Regions from separate parts of the Nostoc sp. UIC 10607 genome, predicted to be linked through region 1. Evidence: riboswitches for the same ligand, from Rfam matches in the RefSeq annotation. Region 1 holds a riboswitch; each other region holds the start of a gene.
The links. Region 1 has a riboswitch for cyclic di-AMP ahead of ACEYW6_RS22945 (glycosyltransferase). Riboswitches for the same ligand answer to the same signal wherever they lie in the genome.
Positions count from the first base shown of each region.

Region 2: it holds a riboswitch for cyclic di-AMP, as region 1 does, so the genes downstream of both, ACEYW6_RS30160 (universal stress protein) here and ACEYW6_RS22945 (glycosyltransferase) in region 1, are expected to answer to the same signal.
Region 3: it holds a riboswitch for cyclic di-AMP, as region 1 does, so the genes downstream of both, ntrB (nitrate ABC transporter permease) here and ACEYW6_RS22945 (glycosyltransferase) in region 1, are expected to answer to the same signal.

Region 1 is NZ_JBIQNW010000032.1:7,240-11,539, forward strand. Features, by position in the region: gene argC (N-acetyl-gamma-glutamyl-phosphate reductase) at 1-861, shown strand, start outside; gene ACEYW6_RS22940 (DUF1350 family protein) at 950-1,936, opposite strand; cyclic di-AMP (ydaO/yuaA leader) riboswitch at 2,482-2,685, shown strand; gene ACEYW6_RS22945 (glycosyltransferase) at 2,849-4,120, shown strand; gene ACEYW6_RS22950 (hypothetical protein) at 4,225-4,300, shown strand, end outside.
Region 2 is NZ_JBIQNW010000064.1:328-4,627, forward strand. Features, by position in the region: partial or broken gene ACEYW6_RS30150 (ISL3 family transposase) at 1-83, shown strand, start outside; gene ACEYW6_RS30155 (ArsB/NhaD family transporter) at 400-1,737, opposite strand; gene ACEYW6_RS30160 (universal stress protein) at 1,851-2,471, opposite strand; cyclic di-AMP (ydaO/yuaA leader) riboswitch at 2,695-2,806, opposite strand; gene ACEYW6_RS30165 (ABC transporter ATP-binding protein) at 2,845-3,681, opposite strand; gene ACEYW6_RS30170 (ABC transporter substrate-binding protein) at 3,736-4,300, opposite strand, start outside.
Region 3 is NZ_JBIQNW010000064.1:4,646-8,945, forward strand. Features, by position in the region: gene ACEYW6_RS30170 (ABC transporter substrate-binding protein) at 1-860, opposite strand, end outside; gene ntrB (nitrate ABC transporter permease) at 948-1,799, opposite strand; cyclic di-AMP (ydaO/yuaA leader) riboswitch at 1,897-2,116, opposite strand; gene ACEYW6_RS30180 (sensor histidine kinase) at 2,534-3,724, shown strand; gene rnc (ribonuclease III) at 3,783-4,300, opposite strand, start outside.

The sequences.
Region 1 (4,300 bases):
AAACGTAAGGATGCAAGTGAGCGAGCTAAATTAATCAATGCTGTCGATGTTGTTATTCTCTGCCTACCTGATGATGCAGCCCGCGAAGCTGTTAGCTTAGTAAGTAGTACTACGGTTAAGATCCTTGATGCTAGTAGTGCCCATCGCACGGCTAAGAACTGGGTATATGGTTTTCCTGAACTAAATCCAGGACAGCGAGAGAAAATCGCCAGCGCCCAGTTTGTCAGCAATCCAGGATGTTATCCCACAGGATTTTTAGCCTGTATTCGTCCGTTGATTGCCAAGGGAATTTTAAAGAATAATTTTCCCATCACCGTTAACGCAGTGTCAGGCTACTCTGGTGGCGGAAAAAATCTCATTAAACAATACCATACCTTCCACGAACAGGAAACTGGAGCAGAGTCGCTTTATCCCTATGGCATCTATGGTTTGCAGTTTGGACATAAGCATGTCAAGGAAATGCATTATTACTCAGAGTTAGCATCGCCGCCGCTATTCGTACCAGCGGTAGGGGATTTTGAGCAAGGGATGCTAGTTCAGGTGCCTTTGCCGTTAGGAACTTTGGATAATCCACCATCAGGTGAGGTAATCTATGAAGCGATCGCTGATTACTACCAAGGTGAAAAATTTGTGCAGGTAGCTCCATACCAAGATTCTACTCTGCTACGAGACGGAATATTTTTGGATGCGATTGCAGTGAACGGCACTAATATTGTTCAGGTTTTTGTATTCACAAATGACACTACCAAAGAAGCGTTGCTAGTTGCTCGTCTTGATAACTTGGGCAAAGGTGCATCGGGAGCCGCAATCCAAAACTTAAACATCATGCTGGGCTTTCCAGAAGAGTTGGGATTGTTATGAAAGGCTCAGATTCCCGACTTTTTTAACAAGTCGGGAATATTGGTTAATAACTTCTGATTTTTGGACTTTCAGCAACTTTTGTTGATTTTTATTTCAGTTTCTCAAACAATTGAATTACATGATGCTCAAAGCCTCTATTTCGCTCTTGAACTGATTCAATTAAAGGTTTATCAAAAAGATTAATCACATACTTGCCTAGTTGAATTCCTAAAGGTTTTAAATGTCCACCCTCTAAAGTTTGTAGAAATTCTTGGGGTGGTTTTTTTAGAATATTAGTAAACCATTCACAGGTTAATTTGGCAATATTGTCTGACTTAAAACAAACTAAACCCATGATATTAAAGAGCTTACTATCCTTGATTAAGTTATGGGTTTCTTCAACGGTTGGTTTCACACCCCAACCAAGATTATCGATTATATCCGCTAAAAATTGAGGACGAATTGCGCTGCCGGTGTCAGCAATAGCAGGTGCTAATAGGATAGAAACCTGCCCCTTAATGAAGACACTGTTAATTTTTATTTCCTGGCCTACGTAAGTGTAAATTAGTTTCCGAACTTCTACAATTTTTTGTTTAAGCTCATCAAAGAGAATGTTAATATCTGCAATGACACTTTTTATCTGTGACTCATCCGAAGTATGAGATAGCAGGTTGCGAATAAACTTTTCTCTATCTTGAGGCTCTGGAGGTAAAGCAGTAAATCCTTCTAACAGGGAGATATATTTACAGCCAAGGCTATGTCCAATCCAAGAAAAGTTTTTATCATCTAGATAGGCTTCATAATCATATCCCTCAACACTTGCCATCCTCACAAGCTCTGGTAGAATTTCATACTGCTCTCTCATGAGAAAACCAGCTTCTACATAATGGTTAAAACTAAAATTAAATGGCAGAAGAATAATTGTATATCCCTGCTCAAATAGGCATTGAAGCAGATAGCGATAAAAAAGCATGGGGCCAAATGTACCAAAAAAAGCCCCTGCAATAAATTGAATTACTCCTTTAGGCTGTGGATGCAGAGCAACCCAACTGTGAGAAACAGGTTTAAATCTCAGCTTGATATTTGTATTTACCATGACTTAGCAATGAGTGTATCTCATTTTGGTAGGTGTATACTTTACCTCCAAATTGAAGCTGCTGCTTTTCGGATTCTTTAAAAGGTTTTTTTGGATAACTGAGATGCTTGCCTTCGTAATATACCAAATGCAGTTGGCTCTCAAAGCATTTATGAAAGGGTGTGGGAGTAGGAAATAATGTAGTTCAATAGTGAAATTGAATTGGCGTAAAACTTCTAATGGACTCTTTTAGACTTTGGCAATTTCTTTAGCCAGAGTAATATTTAAGACAACTAAAAAAATATATTAAATTCAATCAAGCTCGTAGTTAGTATATTTATACACTTAAAAATATGAAAAATATTTAATTGCCAGAAGCTAAATAAAATGTAGTGGTCAACATCAGTAAGCTTCTTGTTGAGAGCATATTAAAAGCTCCAAGTTTCCTCTAAAGTCTGATTCGTCAAAGCTAGATGCAAAGCGCCTTTAGGTGATTTCAATCACACTTTTTTTGTTCATACTCTTGACATGGTTGATGATGACAGGTTATAAACCTTGAAGAAAAATAAATCAGTCTGCCTAATCCACTATATTCCCTGAAAAGTTTTGTGAGTAAGGGTAAACCGGAGCGGAGGAACCAAGTTTGGGGCGTATTTTGAAGAAAGTTAGCAGTTAATAAATTCATAACTTCTAACTCATAACTTTCTTAAGAAGGACATCTCTCAGTCCTAGCCCGTCAGCTAACTTCGTCGGCATTGAGAAGAGACTGAACGAGCAGCATTCTTAACAAGTAATGCCATGTTCTCGTCAGTGTCCTTTGGCTGGTAACTTTGCGGTTTGTTGTGCCTGCCCTTGACGTTGAAAGAGAGGATAATATTATCTTGATTTCTGGCGTTTGAGGCAGGATTATTTGCCTTGAGGTGAAAATCAGCTATGTTCCAGAATAAGAAACATCGCATTGCCCTAATTTCTGTTGATGGTGACCCGGCGGTTGAAATTGGTCAAGAAGAGGCTGGAGGTCAAAATGTCTATGTGCGTCAAGTAGGTTATGCCTTAGCAAAGCTTGGTTGGCAAGTGGATATGTTCACTCGTCGTAGTAGTCCTGAACAAGCTACCTACATTCAACATAGCCCAAACTGTCGTACTATTCGGTTAAAAGCGGGTCCAGCTAAGTTTATTGGGCGAGATAACTTGTTCGACCATTTACCTGAATTCATCGAAGAATTCCAGCGATTCCAGTTGCGCCAAGGGTTTCATTACTCCTTAATTCATACCAACTACTGGTTATCATCTTGGGTCGGCATGGAATTGAAAAAGCAGCAACCACTGATTCAGGTACATACTTACCACTCTTTAGGAGCGGTTAAATACAGAAGTATTGGTGATGTTCCCGTAATTGCTACCCAGCGATTAGCTGTAGAAAAAGCCTGCTTGGAAACTGTAGACTGTGTGGTTGCAACTAGTCCGCAAGAGCAAAAACATATGCGGGTACTCGTTTCCAGTAAAGGAAACATTGAAATGATTCCCTGTGGCACCGATACTGATAAATTTGGAGAAATTCAGCGGTCTGCGGCGCGGGAAAAGCTGGGAATTGCACCAGATGCCAAAATGGTTCTCTACGTTGGTCGCTTTGACCGCCGCAAAGGTATTGAAACCTTGGTACGAGCTATTGCCAAATCTAGTTTAAGAGGTGAAGCTAATCTCCAGCTAGTGATTGGGGGTGGTAGCCGTCCAGGTCAGAGTGATGGAATAGAACGCGATCGCATTGCTAGCATTGTTACTGAACTCGGATTAGAAAATTGTACAACCTTTGCTGGTCGCTTAGATGAAACTGTCCTCCCCTTCTACTACGCCGCCGCTGATGTCTGCGTAGTGCCTAGTCACTATGAACCTTTTGGTTTAGTTGCCATTGAGGCAATGGCTAGTAAGACTCCTGTCGTAGCTAGTAATGTTGGTGGGCTACAGTTTACTGTTGTACCAGAAGTCACAGGGTTACTTGCGCCCCCCAAAGATGAAGTAGCTTTTGCTGCTGCCATAGACCGCATTCTCATCAACCCAGCTTGGCGAGACCAGTTAGGTGAAGCGGCTCGACAACGGACAGAAATTGCCTTTAGTTGGTATAGTGTAGCATTCCGACTGACTCAACTTTACACTCGTCTGCTGGCTCCAACTGCACCTAATGCCCGACCCCGGATTGCAGCTTAATTTTTCCAGCTTTGAGCGCGGAACTAATATCATCAGAGCGATTTTGCCGTGCCCAAACAGTCAAACACAAACTACTCAATCTAGTTAATTAGGCAGTCAGAATTATGCTGAATATCGGAGATTATGCTTTGCATCAAATAACAGGGCAAGTTGGTCAAGTTTGTGGTTATGGACATCAAG
Region 2 (4,300 bases), on a different contig from region 1:
TCATTAAACGTAGGGCTTATGGCTTAACTAACTTTCATAATTTTAGAAGAAGGGTTTTACTAAATTGGTATTTCTGTTGTTAATTTAACATATCTAGTCTGGGAGAGCCATAATTACTAATTCATAATTGAAGAGAGTACAAGCCGTTACAATAATCTTTGATTTGGTTGTTTGCACGGCCTTTGCGGACTGGCTAGCGTTACGCTATAAGTGATAAATCCAGAAGCTAACACTGATAGCGCAGCGTTAGGAAGTCCGCGAACTTATTATTACGAATTACGTTCGCGCAGCCGTAGCGAGTCTGCGTACCCCTGTGGGGAAGCAAGCTACGCGCAGCGTGTTGTAGAGAGCGTAATTATCAATAATATGAATTACTGAATTATTTTGACCCTTTCCTATCTAGAGCAAAAAGCGAACTAACACATACAAAGCCGAAGCTACAAGTTGCAATACCATCACTGGGATACCGTAGTGTAGAAAAGTTTTAAATGATATACGGCGTCCATGCTGCTCAGAAATCCCGGCGGCTACAATGTTAGATGATGCTCCTACTAGTGTGCCATTACCTCCCAAAGTTGCACCAAACATCATCGCATAAAATAGAGGTAATACTTCTGGCGGAAACTGCCCTTGAAAGTCTTGTGCTAGAACTTCGGCAGGTGCTAATCCGACAGTCACAATATATTGTTTAAGTAAAGGCACCATCCCCACCACTAAAGGAATATTGGGCACTACGCTGGATAATATCCCCACAAAAAATAATAAAAATAGGGAACCCAGGATAATATTTTTTCCTAAAATTGCTGCTAATACTCCTGATAAACCATTAATTACACCTGTTTTCTCTAACCCTCCAATTAGCACAAAAATACTCATAAAAAATATTAATGTACTCCAGTCTACATCCCGCAGAATGTTGTTAACTGAATCGATTTTACTATGGTGAGATAAAAGCAAAGCTAAAGCTGCTCCTAACAAAGCTGCGGCAGCAGGCGAAATCGGAACTGGTAGAGATTCTCCGATAACAAAAAATAGCAGGACGAAAAATACTATAACTGCACCGACGCTTAAAGCTCGTGGATGATTAATTTGTGGGTGTGGTAGTTCATCAAGATTATCTAACTGTGTATTCCAAATTTTGCGGAATAAAAATGGTAGTGTTGCAATCACTATGACAATGGCAATTACCCCCCCTAAACTCAACTTCAATAAATAATCTGTAAAGCTAATATTCACAGCATCGCCAACAATAAATGTAGCTGGATCTCCAACTAAAGTCAGCAATCCGGCACTATTAGCAACAAATACCATCAAAATCAACAAGGGTACGAAATTTATCCCAACTTCCTGAGCCATTGGGGGAATTAAAGGTGCTAGCAACATTACTGTTGTGGCATTTGGCAAGACCGCACAGATGGGTGTAACAATAGCCACAATACCAAGTAATAGACGCTTGCCTTGTCCTTTAGCTATGAGTACTATTTGAGTAGCTAAATAATCAAATATTTTTGTAGGCTCAAAAGCCCGCACTAAGACCATAACTCCAAAGAATAAACCGAGTGTTCCATGACTGTTGCCGATATAACCAACAGCTTCTTCTAAAGTCATGACGTTGGTAAAAACTAATAACAATGCTCCCAACAATGCCGCAATGGTTAGATGTACCCATTCCGTCATTACTAAAACAATGACGCTTATAAATGTAATTACGCTGAGGATTGCTTGCCAGTTTTCCACACCTTACCTCTCGAAGTTTAATTGGTTGCATAGTAGCGAAAAAAGTCACCTAGTTGTAGGTGACTTATCTATCATTACAATTGGATAAAAATTACTGAAATTCTGAACAGTGATTATTCATCAATACAACTGGGAATACCCAAAACGGCGCAGGGAAAATTAGAACCTAGTGCCTCAATCATCGGATGATTAACAGAGTTGCAACCTAAAAACAGAATATCGGCAGTTTCTGATTCAACAACTTTGGTAAGTTCTGTGTAAATGCAGCCAAACCGCAAATGAGATTTGAAGCAACCCTGCCATTCTTCAGCCAGACTTCGGGCTTGCCAGAGAATTATATCTGCTTGTTGTAGGGGAGTTACTACTGTCTGCAATTGGGGTTGACTTAATACCAGTGTGGCAGATTTTGATACTTCATTAACTTGGCATTCCAATGAAGGCTGTTGTTGTGGAAAGCTCAAGATATTTGGATACTGGCTTTTTGAATTGTCTTCTAGCACATAAACGGCTTGAACTGTGACTTCTGCATTGGTGGCTAAACGCGTTTGATGGGCAATCCAGAAAGCAATATCTAGCGCCGTATGACTGTTAGGAGATGCGTCATAGGCAACAATTAAATTAACTGCTTTTGCTTTTTGAGGTTTTTTAGAAAAAGGTTTTTTTGGTTCTGGCAACAGTACCATTTGTTCAATTAAGTCATCTCGGCCTGTGGCACTTTGCAGACGTGCTAACATTGGCTTAATTTGCACAGTTTTACTTCTCCCAATGAAATGAATTAGCAATGAGAAGCAGGGTGACAAATTTTAGATTTTGGACTTTCCTGCGGAACGCTACGCGAACGGCTACACTCAGTCAAACGATTTTGGATTTTAGATTGAGTGATGATAACCAAAAGTTCAAATCTTAAATCAGTCAAGGAAACCCCAATAATAACTGTATTACAGCCAAAGTCTTGGGGGTTCCTTCCATTGCCTACGGAGTTAGCTGACGGGCTAAGACTGGAAGGTGTCTCTCGTAAGATTAGCCCCAAACATTGGTTCCTCCGTTCCAAATTCAGCTTTCATGAATTTGAATTAGGCTACCCACTAAAAAAAATGATAATCTAATTTACTCGTCTTGGGCAAAATATCGATCAAGGAAATTTAGGGCGTGGTTGCGGAGTTCAAAATATTCTTTTGAGTTTCGCATAGCGGCGCGATCGCGTGGATGCTCAAAAGGAACTTTTAAAATCTCTCCTATACTAGCAGATGGGCCATTGGTCATCAAGACGATGCGATCGGACATATAAATTGCTTCATCTACATCGTGGGTAATCATCATCACTGCTTGACGATTATTTTCCCAAATATCCAATACCTGCCGCTGTAATTTGCCACGAGTTAGCGCATCTAGTGCCCCAAAAGGTTCATCCATCAGCAACATTTTAGGACGAATTGCTAAAGCTCTAGCAATACCTACTCGTTGTTTCATACCTCCAGAAATTTCATCAGGATATTTGTCAGCCGCCGCCGTCAAGTTTACCATTGCCAAGTGTTGATTTACAATGCTGATTTTTTCAGCCCGATTAGCATTTTTTAGCACTTCATCCACAGCTAACCGGATATTTTCTCGCACTGTCAACCAAGGCAACAGCGAATAGTTCTGAAATACCATCATCCGCTCGGCTCCTGGCTGACGAATTTCTTTCCCATCTAGCCTGACTGAGCCGGAAGTTGCTTTTTCTAAACCAGCTACTATCTTTAGTAGAGTTGATTTACCACAACCAGAGTGACCAATTACAGAAATATATTCATCTTCACCAATCGTCAGATTAACTCCATCTAAAACGACAAAGTTATCTTTATCAGGTGTCGGATAAGACTTAACTAAATTTTCAATTTCTAAAAACCCAGTGCGGGGCATAACTTCGGTCTGTGTATTAATAGGTAATGAGGTATATTCCATCATCGAAACGCTCCAGAAATAATTTAGTCATCAGTCAATATTTGAACTTGGGATTTAAGACATGAAAAAGTTCGTGGGAGCGTTAGCCCTGATGGCAAAACTATTCAGATAACCCACCGGATCGCTGGGGTCGAAGCCTTTCTTATCTATAAATACTTCTGGTGGTTCGACCTTGTAATCATCCTTGGGACACTCGATGCCCATTTCAGACGCTATCTCCCGATATAAATCTGTTCTCCAACCAAGTTCTGCTAGTTCTTCGGCATTTTTGGGGAATTCCTTAATTTGTCCCCACCGTGCTGCTTGTGTCATCAGCCAGATACTTCTGGATCTCCATAAGAATGTGGAGTGTTCTCCTGGCTGTTTGGGAAGGTTGTCAGGAATATCGAAGAAAATCGTGGTGTCAGCGGCTTTGATGGTGCGATCTTTGCCGTCAAAGCCGCCATAGTTGTAATTGCCGAGAATTGCCGGACTTGTAAACTTCGCAATTGGAGCATCTTTCTTTTTAGGTCTAGCACCTGTAAATGAACGGTCTGTTATCAGTTCAGCTACTTCTTGGCGGTTTTCTACTTTGCTGCAATACTGACAAGCTTCAATCATCGCCTTGACTAGTGAACGA
Region 3 (4,300 bases), on a different contig from region 1:
TCGATGAAAGATTCCATCACCCCCAAAAGCCGATCTGGGTGTCCCAACCAGACTTCTTTACCTTGTGCAAAGGTAAAGCCGATGTTTTCATTACCTGTTATTGCCCGTGTATTCCAGGGTTCTGCAACCATGTAAGCTTGCATTGCACCAATCCGCACGTTTGTTACCATTTGGGGCGGCGGAACGATGATGACGCGAAACTCTTTAAGCGGATCAACACCAGCGGCGGCGGATAAGTAACGGATAAAGTATTCGTAAATGGCAGAACTCAGAACAACTGCCCAAACTTTACCTTCTGACGGCTGCTTCTCAAAGTAGCCTCGAAAATCGCGCCCAAAGGCTTCTAAAGCACCATCGCCATATTGTTCTTGATACTCATACCACGGACGCAGACCAAAATCCCACATGGCTTTGTTCATTGTCATGGCGTTACCGTGGCGGTGAATGGTCATCGCTGCACACAAGGGGGCGTGGCGTGCGCCTTCAGCACCAATTCTGGCGTTGGTAACTGCACCAGATACAACGGGTGAAGCATCCAAGCGACCAAAAATTAAACCGTCGCGGGAAGTAGCCCAACTGGCTTCGCGGTTGAGTGTAACGTTCAAACCATACTTGTGGAAGAAGCCTTTTTTCCAGGCGATCGCAAATGGCGCACAATCATTAACAGGAACGTAACCAACTGTAAGATCGGCTTTTTCTAGGTCGCCGCTTTTAACTACTGGTTGCACAGCTAAGGCTTCTTCAGTTAGTCCTTTGGCGGATCTATCTCCTGAAATGCCACAGGAGGATAGCGCCATTCCCGCTGTTGTTGCTCCTATTCCCTTGATAATATCTCGTCTAGTCCAGTTAATATCACCCATTTTTGTAGCTCCATTGGTGATTAATTGCTCATGCTACAAGCGCAGAGTCACGTTACATCTTGCTGTTTTGATAGCAGCCAAATTTTGTTAGTTGGAAGTTTTAGGGCGATGGGTTACTAATTCTTGGATTTTGTCCACGGCGTAATCCAGGATTAACCCAGTTACACCAATTACCAACACAGCTAAAAAGACTGAACTCAGGTTTAAGCGACTCCATTCATCCCAGACGAAAAAGCCGATACCAATACCGCCTGTAAGCATTTCCACGGCAACGATTACCAGCCAAGCGATGCCTAAACTAATTCGTAAACCTGTAAAAATATACGGCAAACTTGCAGGCCAAATTATTTTTGTAATCCGTCTCCAACGTGGCATTTCCAGTACTCGTGCCACATCTAAATAATCTTTGGGAACGCTAGAAACTCCTAAAGCGGTATTAATAATTGTCGGCCATAAAGAAGTAATAAAGATGACAAAAATGGCTGAAGGATCTGCTAAATTGAAAATTGCTAAGGCGATGGGTAGCCAAGCTAGGGGTGATACAGGTTTAAAAATTTGAATGATGGGATTGAGTGCTAGCATTGCCGGTCTGGACATGCCAATGAGGAACCCCAGAGGAATCGCTACTACCGCACCCAACAAAAAGCCTATTAATACCCGGCGCAGACTTGCTATTAACAACCAACCAATTCCCAAGTTGCCTGGGCCTCGCTGGTAGAAGGGATTTAAGATGTAGTCTAGATTAGCAATCAACGCTTCTGGCGGGGTGGGCATCAATTCATGGTTGGCAAGTGCAACAATCCACCACAGAACGATTATTCCCAAGAACCCCAATACAGGTAAAAAGAAAACATCTTTAAGGATGACAGGTTTTGTTTTTTTCCAAGCAGCTTGTCCAGCGATCGCTGCGATCGCAGCCAAATTTAATTGAAATATCATTTACGACCTCAACAGATTTAAGTGCAGGTACAAAAAATCCGAGCAGTACCAGCCTTGGACACCGATGAGATCGGAACATTATAAAAATGCCGTCTCTTCAGTCTCCTCTCAATGCCTACGAAGTTAGCTGACGGGCTAGGGCTGAGAGATGCCCTTCTGTAGAAAGTTATGAGTTATGAGTTATGAGTTACTAAATTTTATTTAATTCCTAACTCCTCACTCTCAACTCCTCACTTTCTATGAGATACGCCCCACAATTTGGTTCCTCCGCTCCAGCGTTATGCACTGTGACACGCTGAATTAGGCTGACTTACTCTAATGGATATTAATTTATGGACAATATAACATCGATGCTCAGTAAAAGCCATCTATCTTATGATAAATGTTGTTAATTTCAATACCATAATCAAGTGTTATTCATTAATTTGTAGTAATAATTAAAACTTGTGTTGCTAGTTATGTTGTGAGTGAACTCCTTGCACAGACTGCTAAACAATATAGTCGAGCCAAGCATTAAGAATGTTACATACCTGATTAATATTTTTTAAAAAGAAATATAATGTACTGGCAAAATTTTATACAATCTTAATTGCTCGACAACTAGAAGAGGATGTGCAATCTATTCCTTTTGGTAGGTGAAAAATATCACTAAATTTGGTAAAAACTCATTGCACTCGCTAAACTAATTGCATATGGAAGTTTACTCATTTATCTCCTAGCTGATATTTAACATAATGGATTTTAGTCAAGTACTGGCTGAAAAAACGGACACCATCCTCGATAAATGGATTCTAGCAGTTCGCAAGGATAGACGGATTGAAAGTGCTGATGACCTATCTTATACAGCTGTAAAGGATCACATCCCTGATGTTTTGAAAGCGATGGTGACAGTGCTTTCAAAATCTCAAGATAATGATATTCAGTCAATAGTTACTGCTAGTTTCCAGCATGGAGCTATTCGAGCTGAACAAGGCTTTGATCCAGCAGAAATAGCTAGAGAATATCATCTACTGCGAACGGTAATATTTGATATTATACAAGCAGATTTATTGAGTGGCACACCTGTAGAGATAATTCGTTCCATGCGTTTGATTGACGCTATTATAGACGAAGCGATCGCTCGCTGTTTCAAGAGTTATGTTGAGGAGCGGTTGCGAGAATTACAGCAGTTGCAGTCATCACTAACACTCCACAATGAAGAACTCACGCGCTTGATTAGCGCCAATCAAGAGTATCTTTCACAACTAGCCCACGAATTGAAACATCCGCTAACTTCTATTATTGGTTACTCGGATTTGTTTTTACGCCAACAACGACGAAAAACAGAGATAAAAGATAACTATAGCAATTTAGAACATATTGAGCGAGTGCTACGCAACGGTAGACAGTTACTCCATCTGATCAATGATGTGTTAGAACTTTCGCGCTATGACTCAGGGCAGATAAAACTCCAACTAGCACCCACAGATGTGCAGGAATTAATTAATAATGTGTGTGAAATGTTGGAACCTTTAGCTGCTGGGAAAAATTTAAAAATTGTAGTAGATTGCGATCGCGCTCCCAAGGAATTAATCACAGATCCTTTTCAATGCCAACAAATTATTACAAATCTTATTAGTAATGCGATTCGCTATACAGAGTCGGGGACTATTATTATAATGTGTCAGGTGTTGGAGAACCAGAGATGTGCGATCGCAGTTTGTGACACTGGAATTGGCATTGCACCCGAAAATCAAGCCCAGATATTTGAACCTTATTTTCGCGTAAGTTCAAGCGATCGTCCCTATCTCGCTGATAGTACAGGATTGGGATTAGCGATCGTCTCCCGCTTAGTAAAACTACTCAAAGGTGAAATTAAGCTAGTCTCTGAGGTAGGCGTTGGTTCTACTTTTACTGTAATTTTGCCTTTACAAATCGAAAGTTGATTTCGCGCCAAGACGTAAAATTATTCTTTGCGCCTTTGCGTGAAATCAAAAAACATGATTACAATAAACCTTGTTTTTTCAACTTAGCTAGCGCATCCTCAGCAGAAGCTTTCTCTGCATCTTTCTTATTACGTCCCTTACCTTCGCCGTAAATTTTTCCATCTACCAATACTTTTGCTATGAATTCTGGCGCGTGAGAAGGACCTCCTATTTGTTCCGTGAAATATTTGGGAGGAGTTGGAGTAACGTTGCGCTGCACCCATTCTTGAAAACGATTTTTTGAGTCTACATTAGAACGAGACACAACTATATGCTTAGGATCTACAGAATCAAATAGTGGTTCTATAATTGCGCGAACTGCTTCAATATTGGAATCATTATCTAAATAGTAAGCACCAAGTACAGCTTCAAAGGTGCTACTAAGCAAATTAGGATTTTGGTAGCCTCCGTCTCGAATAGCGCCTTTTCCTAACCGCATCCTAAAGTCTAAACCTACCTCTTCAGCGAACTTTGCCAATTGCTTCTCATCTACCAGCGCCGAACGCCGCCGGGTTAATTCATCTTCTCCCATTTCTG